Regions from separate parts of the Enterococcus montenegrensis genome, predicted to be linked through region 3. Evidence: predicted binding sites of a transcription regulator. Region 3 holds the regulator's gene; each other region holds the start of a gene.
The links. The regulator LexA, encoded in region 3, represses DNA repair genes until DNA is damaged. The targets are predictions, from matches to a motif close to CNAACANNTGTTNG.
Positions count from the first base shown of each region.

Region 1 (3,287 bases), 240 kb from region 3:
TTAAATAGTTTCTGGTTGGTTATTCTGTTTATTCAATTAGGATAAAGGCTATTTTTTTGTCATTTTTACCACGACTTCACAACGAGCTGTTTGTGGGAACATGTCGACAGATTGTAAATAATGAATATTATAAACCTGAGCCAAACTAACTAAATCTCTGGCCAGAGTCGAAACATTACACGAAACATAGACGAGTTTTTTTACTGGTTGTTGTGTTAACGCGCGTAATAATTTTTGATCTAATCCAGTTCGGGGGGGATCGACCACGATTGCATCGGGTTGAAACCCAGCTTTTAACCATTTTGGTAAAAGCTCTTCAGCTGTGCCGGTTTCATAATGCGTGTTCGTAACCCCTAAGCGTTTGGCATTCCGTTTGGCATCTTCAATCGCTTGTGGGATGGTGTCCATGCCCCGGACTTCTTTGGCGATTTTAGCCATGGATAATCCGATAGTTCCTACACCGCAATAAGCATCCACTAACGTTTCTTGCGGTGATAGTGCTAAAGCACGCCGGGCTTCAGCGTATAAAATTTTTGTTTGGTAGGGATTTAATTGGAAAAAAGCTCGCGCTGATAAATCAAATTTTAAATCATCTAATGCTTCAGCGATACTTTCTTTTCCCCATAAGAGTTCAGTTGTATCCCCCATAACCAAAGAAGTCTTCTTATTTTGTACATTTTGCATGATAGAAACAATTTGGGGCACACGTTGCGTCAATTCGCGAATTAAACTATTTTTTGGGGTAATTTATTCGTGTGGGTAATCAAGACGAGTTGAATTTCGCCAGTTTTAATTCCTTTACGTACCATTAATGTTTTTAAAATACCACTATTTTTCTTTTCGTCATAAATAGGGATTTGATATTTGTTAATGAGTTGGACAGCAGTATTGATGAGTGTTTGGGTATCTGGTTCTTGGACAATACAATTATCAATTGCTACTAAGTTATGGGAGGCAGTTTCATAAAGACCAGCCTCTGCTTTTTGTTTTTTAAAATTATAACGTAATTGAAACTGTGCTTTATTGCGATAGCGCCATGGCTCTTGCATCCCAATGGTTTCTTTTAACTCGTAATTTTTATAGCCAGCTGGTTTAAACTTCGTTAAAGCTTGCTGCAATAAATCGCGTTTAAAATCTAATTGTTTATTATATGATAGGTGCTGTAATTGACAGCCGCCACAACGATCATAAAAAACACAAGGAGCAGTAATGCGATCTGGGCTTTTTTTGATTATTTGAATAATCTGCGCTTCAGCAAACTTTGCAGTGACGTTGGTAATTTTGGCTTGGATCTTTTCACCGGGTAAAGCTTTGGGGATAAAAATAATTAAACGTCTGAAATATGCAATTCCTTCGCCGTTAATGCCTAGACGCTTAATCGTGACGTTGATTTTTTGACCATTTTTCACAACTTGTTCCATAAAAGACTCCTTGTTTTAGCGGTAAAAATAAGCTCCGCGTTTCTGTTGGTTTTTACTGTAGTTATCTTAACACACTAATTCATGAAACAAAACAATCCAGAAAGCTTTGGCCCCACGGTATTTTGTGATACACTACAAACGTACATTCGCTTGTTAATTTGTAGAGTTGACCTGATAAAATATTGAAAGAGGAGGCGTCTGTATGCTTACCGTTGCAAAAGTAGCCAAGGCAAAACATGGTTTTTATGAAGTCGAATTATCAGACGGCAATTCACTAAGAGTCTCAGAAGATTTATTAATCAAATTCCGCTTATTAAAGGGAATGGAATTAGATGAAAAAGATGTTGAAGAGATAAAAAAAAATGCCTATTACGATATCGGTGTTCAATTTGCGCTAAATTATATTAGTTACCAGTTGCGTTCTGAAAAAGAAGTGCGCAGTTACTTAAAGGAACGTGAAATTCCAAGTTTTGATCGAGAAAAAATCATTCGTCATTTAAAAGACTTAAGTGTGCTCGATGATAAAGTCTATGGTGAGAGTTATGTTCGGACACAAATGCGACTAAGTGATAAAGGTCCCAGTGTATTAAAACAGCAGTTGCAACAAAAAGGGTTAAAACCAGAAGTAATTGACGCTGCACTTAGTCTTTATAATGAGAAAATACAGTTTTCAGTAGCCCAGCGTGCTGCTGAAAAGGCTCTTAAGAAAATCCACAATAAAAGTTTCAAGGAAACAAAACAAAAATTACAGCTTTCCTTAAGACAAAAAGGTTTCAGTGGCGATGTAGCATCAGCTGTATTGGATAGTCTAGAATTAGAGATGGATGAAGAAACAGAAATAGAAGCCCTAAAAAAAGCTGGTGAGAAACTGTGGCGGCGTCATCAAAATAAAGCGCCCCACATTCGTAATCAAAAAATTAAACAAAGTCTTTATCAAAAGGGTTTTGCATTAGAGGAGATTCAGCAGTTTATCGATGAGCAGACAGAATGAGTACTTAAATGAAAAGCAAATAAAAAAGCTTCAAACAGACTTTATCTCGTGGTATGAAAATGAGCGACGCAACTTGCCATGGCGGCAGACAAATGATCCGTATTTTATTTGGATTTCAGAAATTATGTTGCAACAGACCCGAGTGGATACGGTAATTGCCTATTTTTATCGGTTTACAAAAAAATATCCCACAATAAAAGCATTAGCCCAAAGCGATGAACAAGAACTTTTAAAAGTTTGGGAGGGACTGGGGTATTATTCTAGAGCACGTAATTTAAAAAACGCGGCCCAACAAATTATGACAGAATTTGACGGTGTCTTTCCAAGCGACATTGAAGCTATTCGTTCATTAAAAGGAATTGGACCGTATACCGCCGGTGCGATTGCCAGCATCGCTTTTCAAAAAGCAGAACCGGCAATTGACGGCAATGCAATGCGTGTAATCAGTCGCTTGTACGGTGTCGACTCAGATATTGCCAAACCAGCTAGTCGCAAGATTTTTGATGAAATTTTGCGTAAACTGATCCCAACCAGTGCACCAGGAGATTTTAATCAGGCTTTGATGGATCTTGGATCAGGGGTTTGTACGCCTAAAAAGCCAGAGTGTCTTAGTTGTCCTTTAAAAAACTTTTGCTTTTCCTATAAAACACAGCAACAAGAAAAATTTCCTGTTAAAACTAAAGCTGCTAAACCAAAAGACGTATATTACGTTGCCGTTGCCATTGTTAATGATAGTGGAGAATATCTTTTAGTACAGCGGCCTGATGAAGGACTCTTAGCAAAAATGTGGACATTTCCTTTAATTGAAGTAAGTCGGCAAGACTTTGAAATGGCACAAAAAAACTTTGCAAAAAATGCTACCCCTATTGATCTTT
Region 1 is NZ_CP120467.1:1,602,593-1,605,879, reverse strand. Features, by position in the region: partial or broken gene rlmD (23S rRNA (uracil(1939)-C(5))-methyltransferase RlmD) at 49-1,421, opposite strand; gene recX (recombination regulator RecX) at 1,624-2,412, shown strand; gene mutY (A/G-specific adenine glycosylase) at 2,396-3,287, shown strand, end outside.
Region 1: the regulator LexA is predicted to act here: its motif matches at 1,557-1,570, upstream of recX (recombination regulator RecX).

Region 2 (3,287 bases), 580 kb from region 3:
CAAAAAAGTAGGATTTTCCCAATTTGCCTTATTTCTTAAAAGGCCTGCACCTGAAACAAACGACATAAACTTTTGTAAAGTAATTTATTTTCGTGAAAATTTTATCTTTTTCTAATAGTGTACAAAAAGTGAGGCAAAATGAAAATTCTGCCTCACTTTTTACGTATATTTACATTCCATTACTTTTCATCTTCCCACAAAGGTAAGGTCATATTTTCAAAAGTCACCGGATCCAAATTCGTCACCGTCACCCCTAAAAGGCGAATTCCCTTTTCAATGCCTGCAACGTCTTCCCAAATTAGACTAGCTTGAGAAAAAATCATTTGTTTATCAATTAAATAAGTAGGCAGTGTCTTTCTTTTGGTTACCGTTTCATAACCTGTATAGCGCACTTTTAAAACAATCGTTTTACCATGTTTGCCCACTCTTTTTAAAGATGCTGCAACTTTTTCAGACAATTGTCTCAGCTGCGTTAACACTTCTTCTTCTGTAGTAAGCGGGTTGCCATAAGTATGTTCTTTTCCAACCGACTTTCGCTGTCTTGTCACGGCAACCGGTGCATCGTGTATTCCCCGCACTTTTCGATACAAAGAGTAGCCCATTTTACCAAAGGTTTGAATTAACTCCATTTCTGTTTTCTCGTATAAGTCCGCACCGGTAAAAATTCCCATTTCATTCATTTTGGGGACTGTCTTTTTTCCGACTCCATGAAATTTTTCAATTGGTAAAGCTTTTAAAAAAGTAATCGCATCCCGTGGTGGAATAACCGTAATCCCCTGAGGCTTCATATAATCAGAGGCCAACTTAGCTAAAAATTTATTATAGCTAACTCCTGCTGAACAAGTAAGGTGAACTTTTTGCCAGACTTCTTTTTGAATTAAACGGGCGACCTTCACGGCTGAAGTACTGTTCACTTTATTTTCTGTAACATCTAAATAAGCTTCATCAATGGATACTGGCTCAATAATATCGGTATAACGGGCAAAAATCTGACGAACTTCTTCTGAAACTTTTCGATACTTCTCGTGGTTTCCCGGTACAAAAATAGCCTTGGGACACAATTCATACGCTTTTTGTGCACTCATTGCAGAGTGGATCCCATATTTGCGCGCCTCATAATTGGCAGTCGTCACAACTCCTTTACCCCCAGTATCGCTGGGATGGCGTGCAATAACTAAGGGATGCTTTGCTAAATTGGGATCGTCTCGTTCTTCAACAGAAGCAAAAAAAGCGTCCATATCAATATGAATAATTTTACGACTTGTATCATTCTTTAAAGGAAATTGCAGCTCTCCCATACCCTCACCCCACATTCTAACTTATTATACTAACACAAACAAACGTTCGCAAGTTTTCTCGTTAATAAAAATTTTTTTTAACAAAACGTTAGTTTTTAACAAAAAAATCAGCCGCTTTAATCGGCTGATTCGAGGATTTCATGATAGTTTTTATAAACAACTTGCTTTTTAACTTGATTATTTTGTGCCACTGTTTTAATCGCTTGATTGGGTTTCATCCCTGTTTTAACTAAATTTTCTACCTGCTCTTTCAAAGATAACATAGCCGTCTCAGCAGATACATCATCTTTTCTGCTACCAGAAGAGCCTGCTACCATTAAACAGCACTCACCTTTTACAGCATTTTCTGCCAAATAGCTAGCTAATTCCACCAGATTGCCCCGTAAATACTCTTCATGTACTTTGGTCAACTCACGGCAAATAACTGCCTGTCGACTGCCAAAAACTTCAGCTAAATTTGCAACGGTTTGTTTTAAACGATAAGGTGATTCATAAAAAATTAAAGTTGCCATCTCGTTTTTCAACGTATTTAAAACTGTGAGCTGTTCACTTTTCTTGCGGGGCAAAAAGCCATAGAAATAATTAGGTTGCGGGTTTAGCCCGGAGGCAATTAAAGCCGTTAACCCAGCAGTTGCACCAGGTAGCGCAACAACGTTTATCTCCTCTGCAATACACGCCACCACTAATTCATGACCGGGATCACTAATTGACGGCATGCCGGCGTCGCTTACTTGGGCAATATTTATTCCTTGCTGTAACAAAGTAATTAATTCTGGCACTCGTTCTTTAAAATTATGTTCATGTAAACTTTTTTGTGGTGTTTTAATTTCAAAATGATTCAATAATTTTTGTGTATTGCGAGTATCTTCACTGGCGATTAATTGTACCGTTTTTAACGTCTCCACGGCACGATACGTCATGTCTTGTAAATTGCCAATTGGTGTAGGTACCAAATAAAGCGTTCCGCTTATTGGACTTCCTTTAAAACTGCTTTGCTTTTGCACTTGTTATCACCTTTTCATAAAGTGAAAAAGAATTGATTGAAAAGGATAGAATTACCTTTTAATCAATTCCTCGTCACTTAATTTTGACTTTCACGATATAATACTTCCAAACAAAAAACGCATTGCTCGTCGTTTTCTCTTCTGGCACCATAGGATTCACGGCAAATATGAAAACCTTCTTCATAAATCTTTTCCAAGTTCATCCGGGATTTTGACATACCCTGTTTAACTTCTTCCGCGGCATTTTCTTCTTTTAACTCTTGCAAGTATTCCCGTAGTTTTTGATTTTCTAATTCTAAGGTTGTATTCTTCTCAACAATTTCTTGCAGGGCCGCTTTCATTGCTGTTAATTGCTGTAATGAACTCTCTAAATCTAACTCTAATTTACTTAATCCATCATAAATATCACGTTTGTCCATGCTCACTGGCATCACCTGCTTTTTTTGCTTCATCGGCTGTGGCAGCTAGACTGGCTACTTGTTGCGCCTTAAAGTCTTTTAGTTCCTCATAATGATACTCCACTGGCGTTTCTTTTTGGAATAGCCGCACTTTTACAATCCGACTTAATAAATTCAAACCGATAACTTTTCCCTTGCCATCTGGTGTCTCAATCTCTTTACCATAATCTGGTAATTCTCGTTTTGCCGCTTCATATTCATCATTTTCATATTTCAAACAGCACATTAAACGGCCACACAAACCAGAAATTTTGGTTGGGTTTAAAGATAAGCCTTGATCTTTAGCCATTTTAATCGAAACAGGAATAAAATCACCTAAAAAAGTCGTACAACATAACGGTCTACCGCAAGGCCCGATACCGCCTAATAATTTTGCTTCATCCCGTACACCGATTTGGCGCAACTCAATTCTTGTTCTAAACTCACTAGCTAAGTCTTTTACCAACTCACGAAAGTCAATTCGACCATCTGCTGTGAAGTAAAAAATCATTTTACTCCGGTCAAAAGTATATTCAACAGAGACTAGT
Region 2 is NZ_CP120467.1:1,943,915-1,947,201, forward strand. Features, by position in the region: gene dinB (DNA polymerase IV) at 180-1,298, opposite strand; gene rsmI (16S rRNA (cytidine(1402)-2'-O)-methyltransferase) at 1,415-2,302, opposite strand; gene P3T75_RS09395 (DNA replication initiation control protein YabA) at 2,380-2,721, opposite strand; gene P3T75_RS09400 (PSP1 domain-containing protein) at 2,708-3,287, opposite strand, start outside.
Region 2: the regulator LexA is predicted to act here: its motif matches at 1,334-1,347, upstream of dinB (DNA polymerase IV).

Region 3 (3,287 bases):
GAAAATTTTCTTTTTCCTTATCGCCACGAAACCAACCGCCCCCGTGGATCAAGAGTAAAACCGCTTTGGAATCACCAGTTGGAGCATAGGTATCCAACTTTAAATCATTCCCCATATCATAGACAATATCATTTACTACTTTCATTTTTATCGCTCCTAAATTAAATCATTGGCATCGTCAGGTTGAAGTTGCATGATTTCATCAATGGTGGTAAGTAAAGCTTTTTGTGCTTTGTCGTATTCTGCGATAGAAGTGAATTTTTCGTTGAAACCTTCTAAGCCACCACTGGCAAAAGCCATTTCATATTGATAGACTGCATCATATTGTGCTGTAAAAGTCTTTAAGAGCGCCATTTGATTTTCTGCTAATTGCAACGCTAATTGAATCACGCGAAAATCAGTATACGCTAATTCAAATTGAACGGCCCAAGCACGCATGAAAGGATGCTGATTTTTTATATGCAAAAAGTGATGTTCTACTGTCCAGGACAAATTTTTTAGCGAACCTTGAATATCTAACATGAAGATTACTCCTTTTTTACTATTCTAATTTTAAGAAAATTCCTTTGTCTTGCATGGCTTTCACAAATTTTGCTGCAGTATTGCTTCTATTCCAATCACGTTGTAATTCGCAAGCAAGTTGCGCAAAGGAGGTCATTTTAGCACCAGCTTGTTCAACACGATGAAGTGCCATTTCATGGGCGATTTTGCTTGTTCCACCAACTGCGTCTGCGACAGCATAGACTTCATAGCCTTCTTTTAAAGCATCCAAGGTTGGAAAAGTTAAGCAAGCCTCTGTCCACAATGCGGCAATAATAATTTTCTTTTTACCCGTTGCTTTAATGGCGTCATTAAATTCGCGATCTTCCCATGCGTTAATGGAGGTTCTGTCATAGCTTGGCAAATCAGCTACTAGTTCTTTTAATTGGGGAATAGTATCTTTGTTACGTCCGGTTGCTACGTTGACCGTTGAAACAATAGTAGGAACATTATAAGCCCGCATCAAAGCTGTTAAATTTACAATACTTTCAACTAATTCATGGCGATCCATTGAATTGATGGAGTTTACTTGTGTAGGCTGATAATCAATTAGTACAAAAACGCTGTTTTCCGGCGAAAGCAGTTCATCTTTTTCGGGATTTCTAGGTTCATAACTTGTCATAATAAAATTCCTCCTTAATGCTATTTAATAGAATGAAAATTTTTACCTCAAAACCAATATACTGCCGTTTTTTAAATAAGGGAAATAATCCGACTTTAAAATAGTAAGCGTTTAAATTTTCATTTGAATTATAAAAGTTTAAAAAAGATAGTAGCAGTCATTAGGGTAAATATGGATTGGAATAGCCTCAATTGTAAATACTCTACGTATAAAACAAATAAAAAAGATTTGACACAAAAGTCTCAAGACTAATCTGTCAAACCTTAAAAATTATTGGTCAAAGTAACCCATTGTAATAATTACTAAAAATTATTTGTATTGATGATAGGTATCCCGTGGTTTTTGATTGTAAGGATAAAATTTACGAATACTTTGACGATATTTTTTTTCGTCCCATAAGGCAAACCAGACTAAAAAAGGGGGAACAAAAATCAAAGCGGCTAGAGCAACACCATAATGACTAATGACAAAGCTGACGATTAAACCTAAAACGATTAAAGAAATATTGCGAATTGTATTCATCCTTTTCACCTCAATTAAAATATACGAACAAATGTTTGTATAATGATTATACGAAAGTACGTTCGGTTTGTAAAGTAAAAAAATAAATCCTCGAAAAATTCGAAGATTTATTATTCGTTCTAGAGTAAATCCCGATAAAGTCCAACTACCAAACCTAAAATTTTAACATTTGGCAAAATGATAGGCTCCATATAATCATTTTCTGGTTGGAGTCTAATATAGTCACGTTCTTTGAAAAACCTTTTACAAGTAGCTTCGTCTTCGTCAGTCATGGCAATCACAATATCACCATTACTTGCGGCAGCTTGTTTCCGAACAATAACTTGATCACCATCCAAAATGCCAGCATTAATCATACTTTCACCGCGGATCGTTAACATGAACAAAGAACCACTGTCGTTTAATAAATGAGGTGGAATGGGAAAGAAATCCGATGCTTCTTCTACTGCTAAAATTGGTTCACCGGCTGTTACAACCCCAAGCATCGGAATTGTCTCCGGCTGAGCGCCGATTTTTTCAAGACCCAATTCGGTTAATTCAATTGCCCGTGGTTTGGTAGGATCACGTAAAATTAAGCCTTTCTTTTCTAAACGGGAAAGATGACCGTGAACAGTTGATGTGGAAGACAAAGCGACTGCTTCACCAATTTCTCGCACAGTAGGAGGATAACCTTTTTGCGAGACGCGATCGTGAATAAATTTTAAAATTTCAATTTGGCGATTTTCTGTGCGTTTAGCCATACTGCACCTTCTTTCTTTAATAATTTTAGTTTAGCATAAAGTATAAAACAAATCAAACAGATGTTCGCTTTGAGTTTGTAGTTGTCACCAGGCTTTTTTTTAGCTAAGATAAGGAAAGATATGCGTCACTCAAAGAATTTAACGTTCATAATAAAAAGGGGATTTTAAAATGCTATCAGAAGAAAAATTAGCACGAATTAATGCGCTAGCAAAAAAGAAAAAAGAAGCTGGTCTAACTGATGCAGAAACACGGGAACAAAAAAATTTACGCGAAGAGTATCTAAAAGCTTTCCGCTCCGGTATGCGGCATCATATTGAAGGCATGAAGGTTGTTGATCCTAAAGGAAACGACGTAACGCCAGATAAATTAAAACAAATTCAAAAAGAAAAAGGTTTACACAATCGAGATTGATATTTAATTGCTTTTCCGGTAATAATCCTATACAATAGGGATGTAAATAATAAAGGTAAAAAAAACCTAAAAACAGGAGGAAGCACAATTGTTTGATAAAATCGATGAATTGAGCGTTAACACCTTACGTACATTAAGTATTGAAGCGATTCAATCCGCAAATTCTGGTCACCCAGGCTTACCAATGGGGGCAGCGCCAATGGCTTACGCTCTTTGGACAAAACATTTGAAAATTAACCCAGCAACTTCTCGTAACTGGGCAGACCGTGATCGTTTTGTTTTATCTGCCGGACATGGGTCGGCTTTACTTTACAGTTTATTACATTGTGCAGGATATAACGTCACAATTGATGATTTGAAAAATTTCCGTCAATGGGATAGCAAAACACCTGGGCATCCAGAAGTAAATCATACTGATGGTGTAGAAGCAACAACTGGTCCTTTAGGTCAA
Region 3 is NZ_CP120467.1:1,361,717-1,365,003, forward strand. Features, by position in the region: gene P3T75_RS06600 (alpha/beta hydrolase) at 1-145, opposite strand, end outside; gene P3T75_RS06605 (hypothetical protein) at 157-522, opposite strand; gene P3T75_RS06610 (hydrolase) at 542-1,162, opposite strand; gene P3T75_RS06615 (hypothetical protein) at 1,472-1,684, opposite strand; gene lexA (transcriptional repressor LexA) at 1,804-2,424, opposite strand; gene P3T75_RS06625 (DUF896 family protein) at 2,594-2,836, shown strand; gene tkt (transketolase) at 2,925-3,287, shown strand, end outside.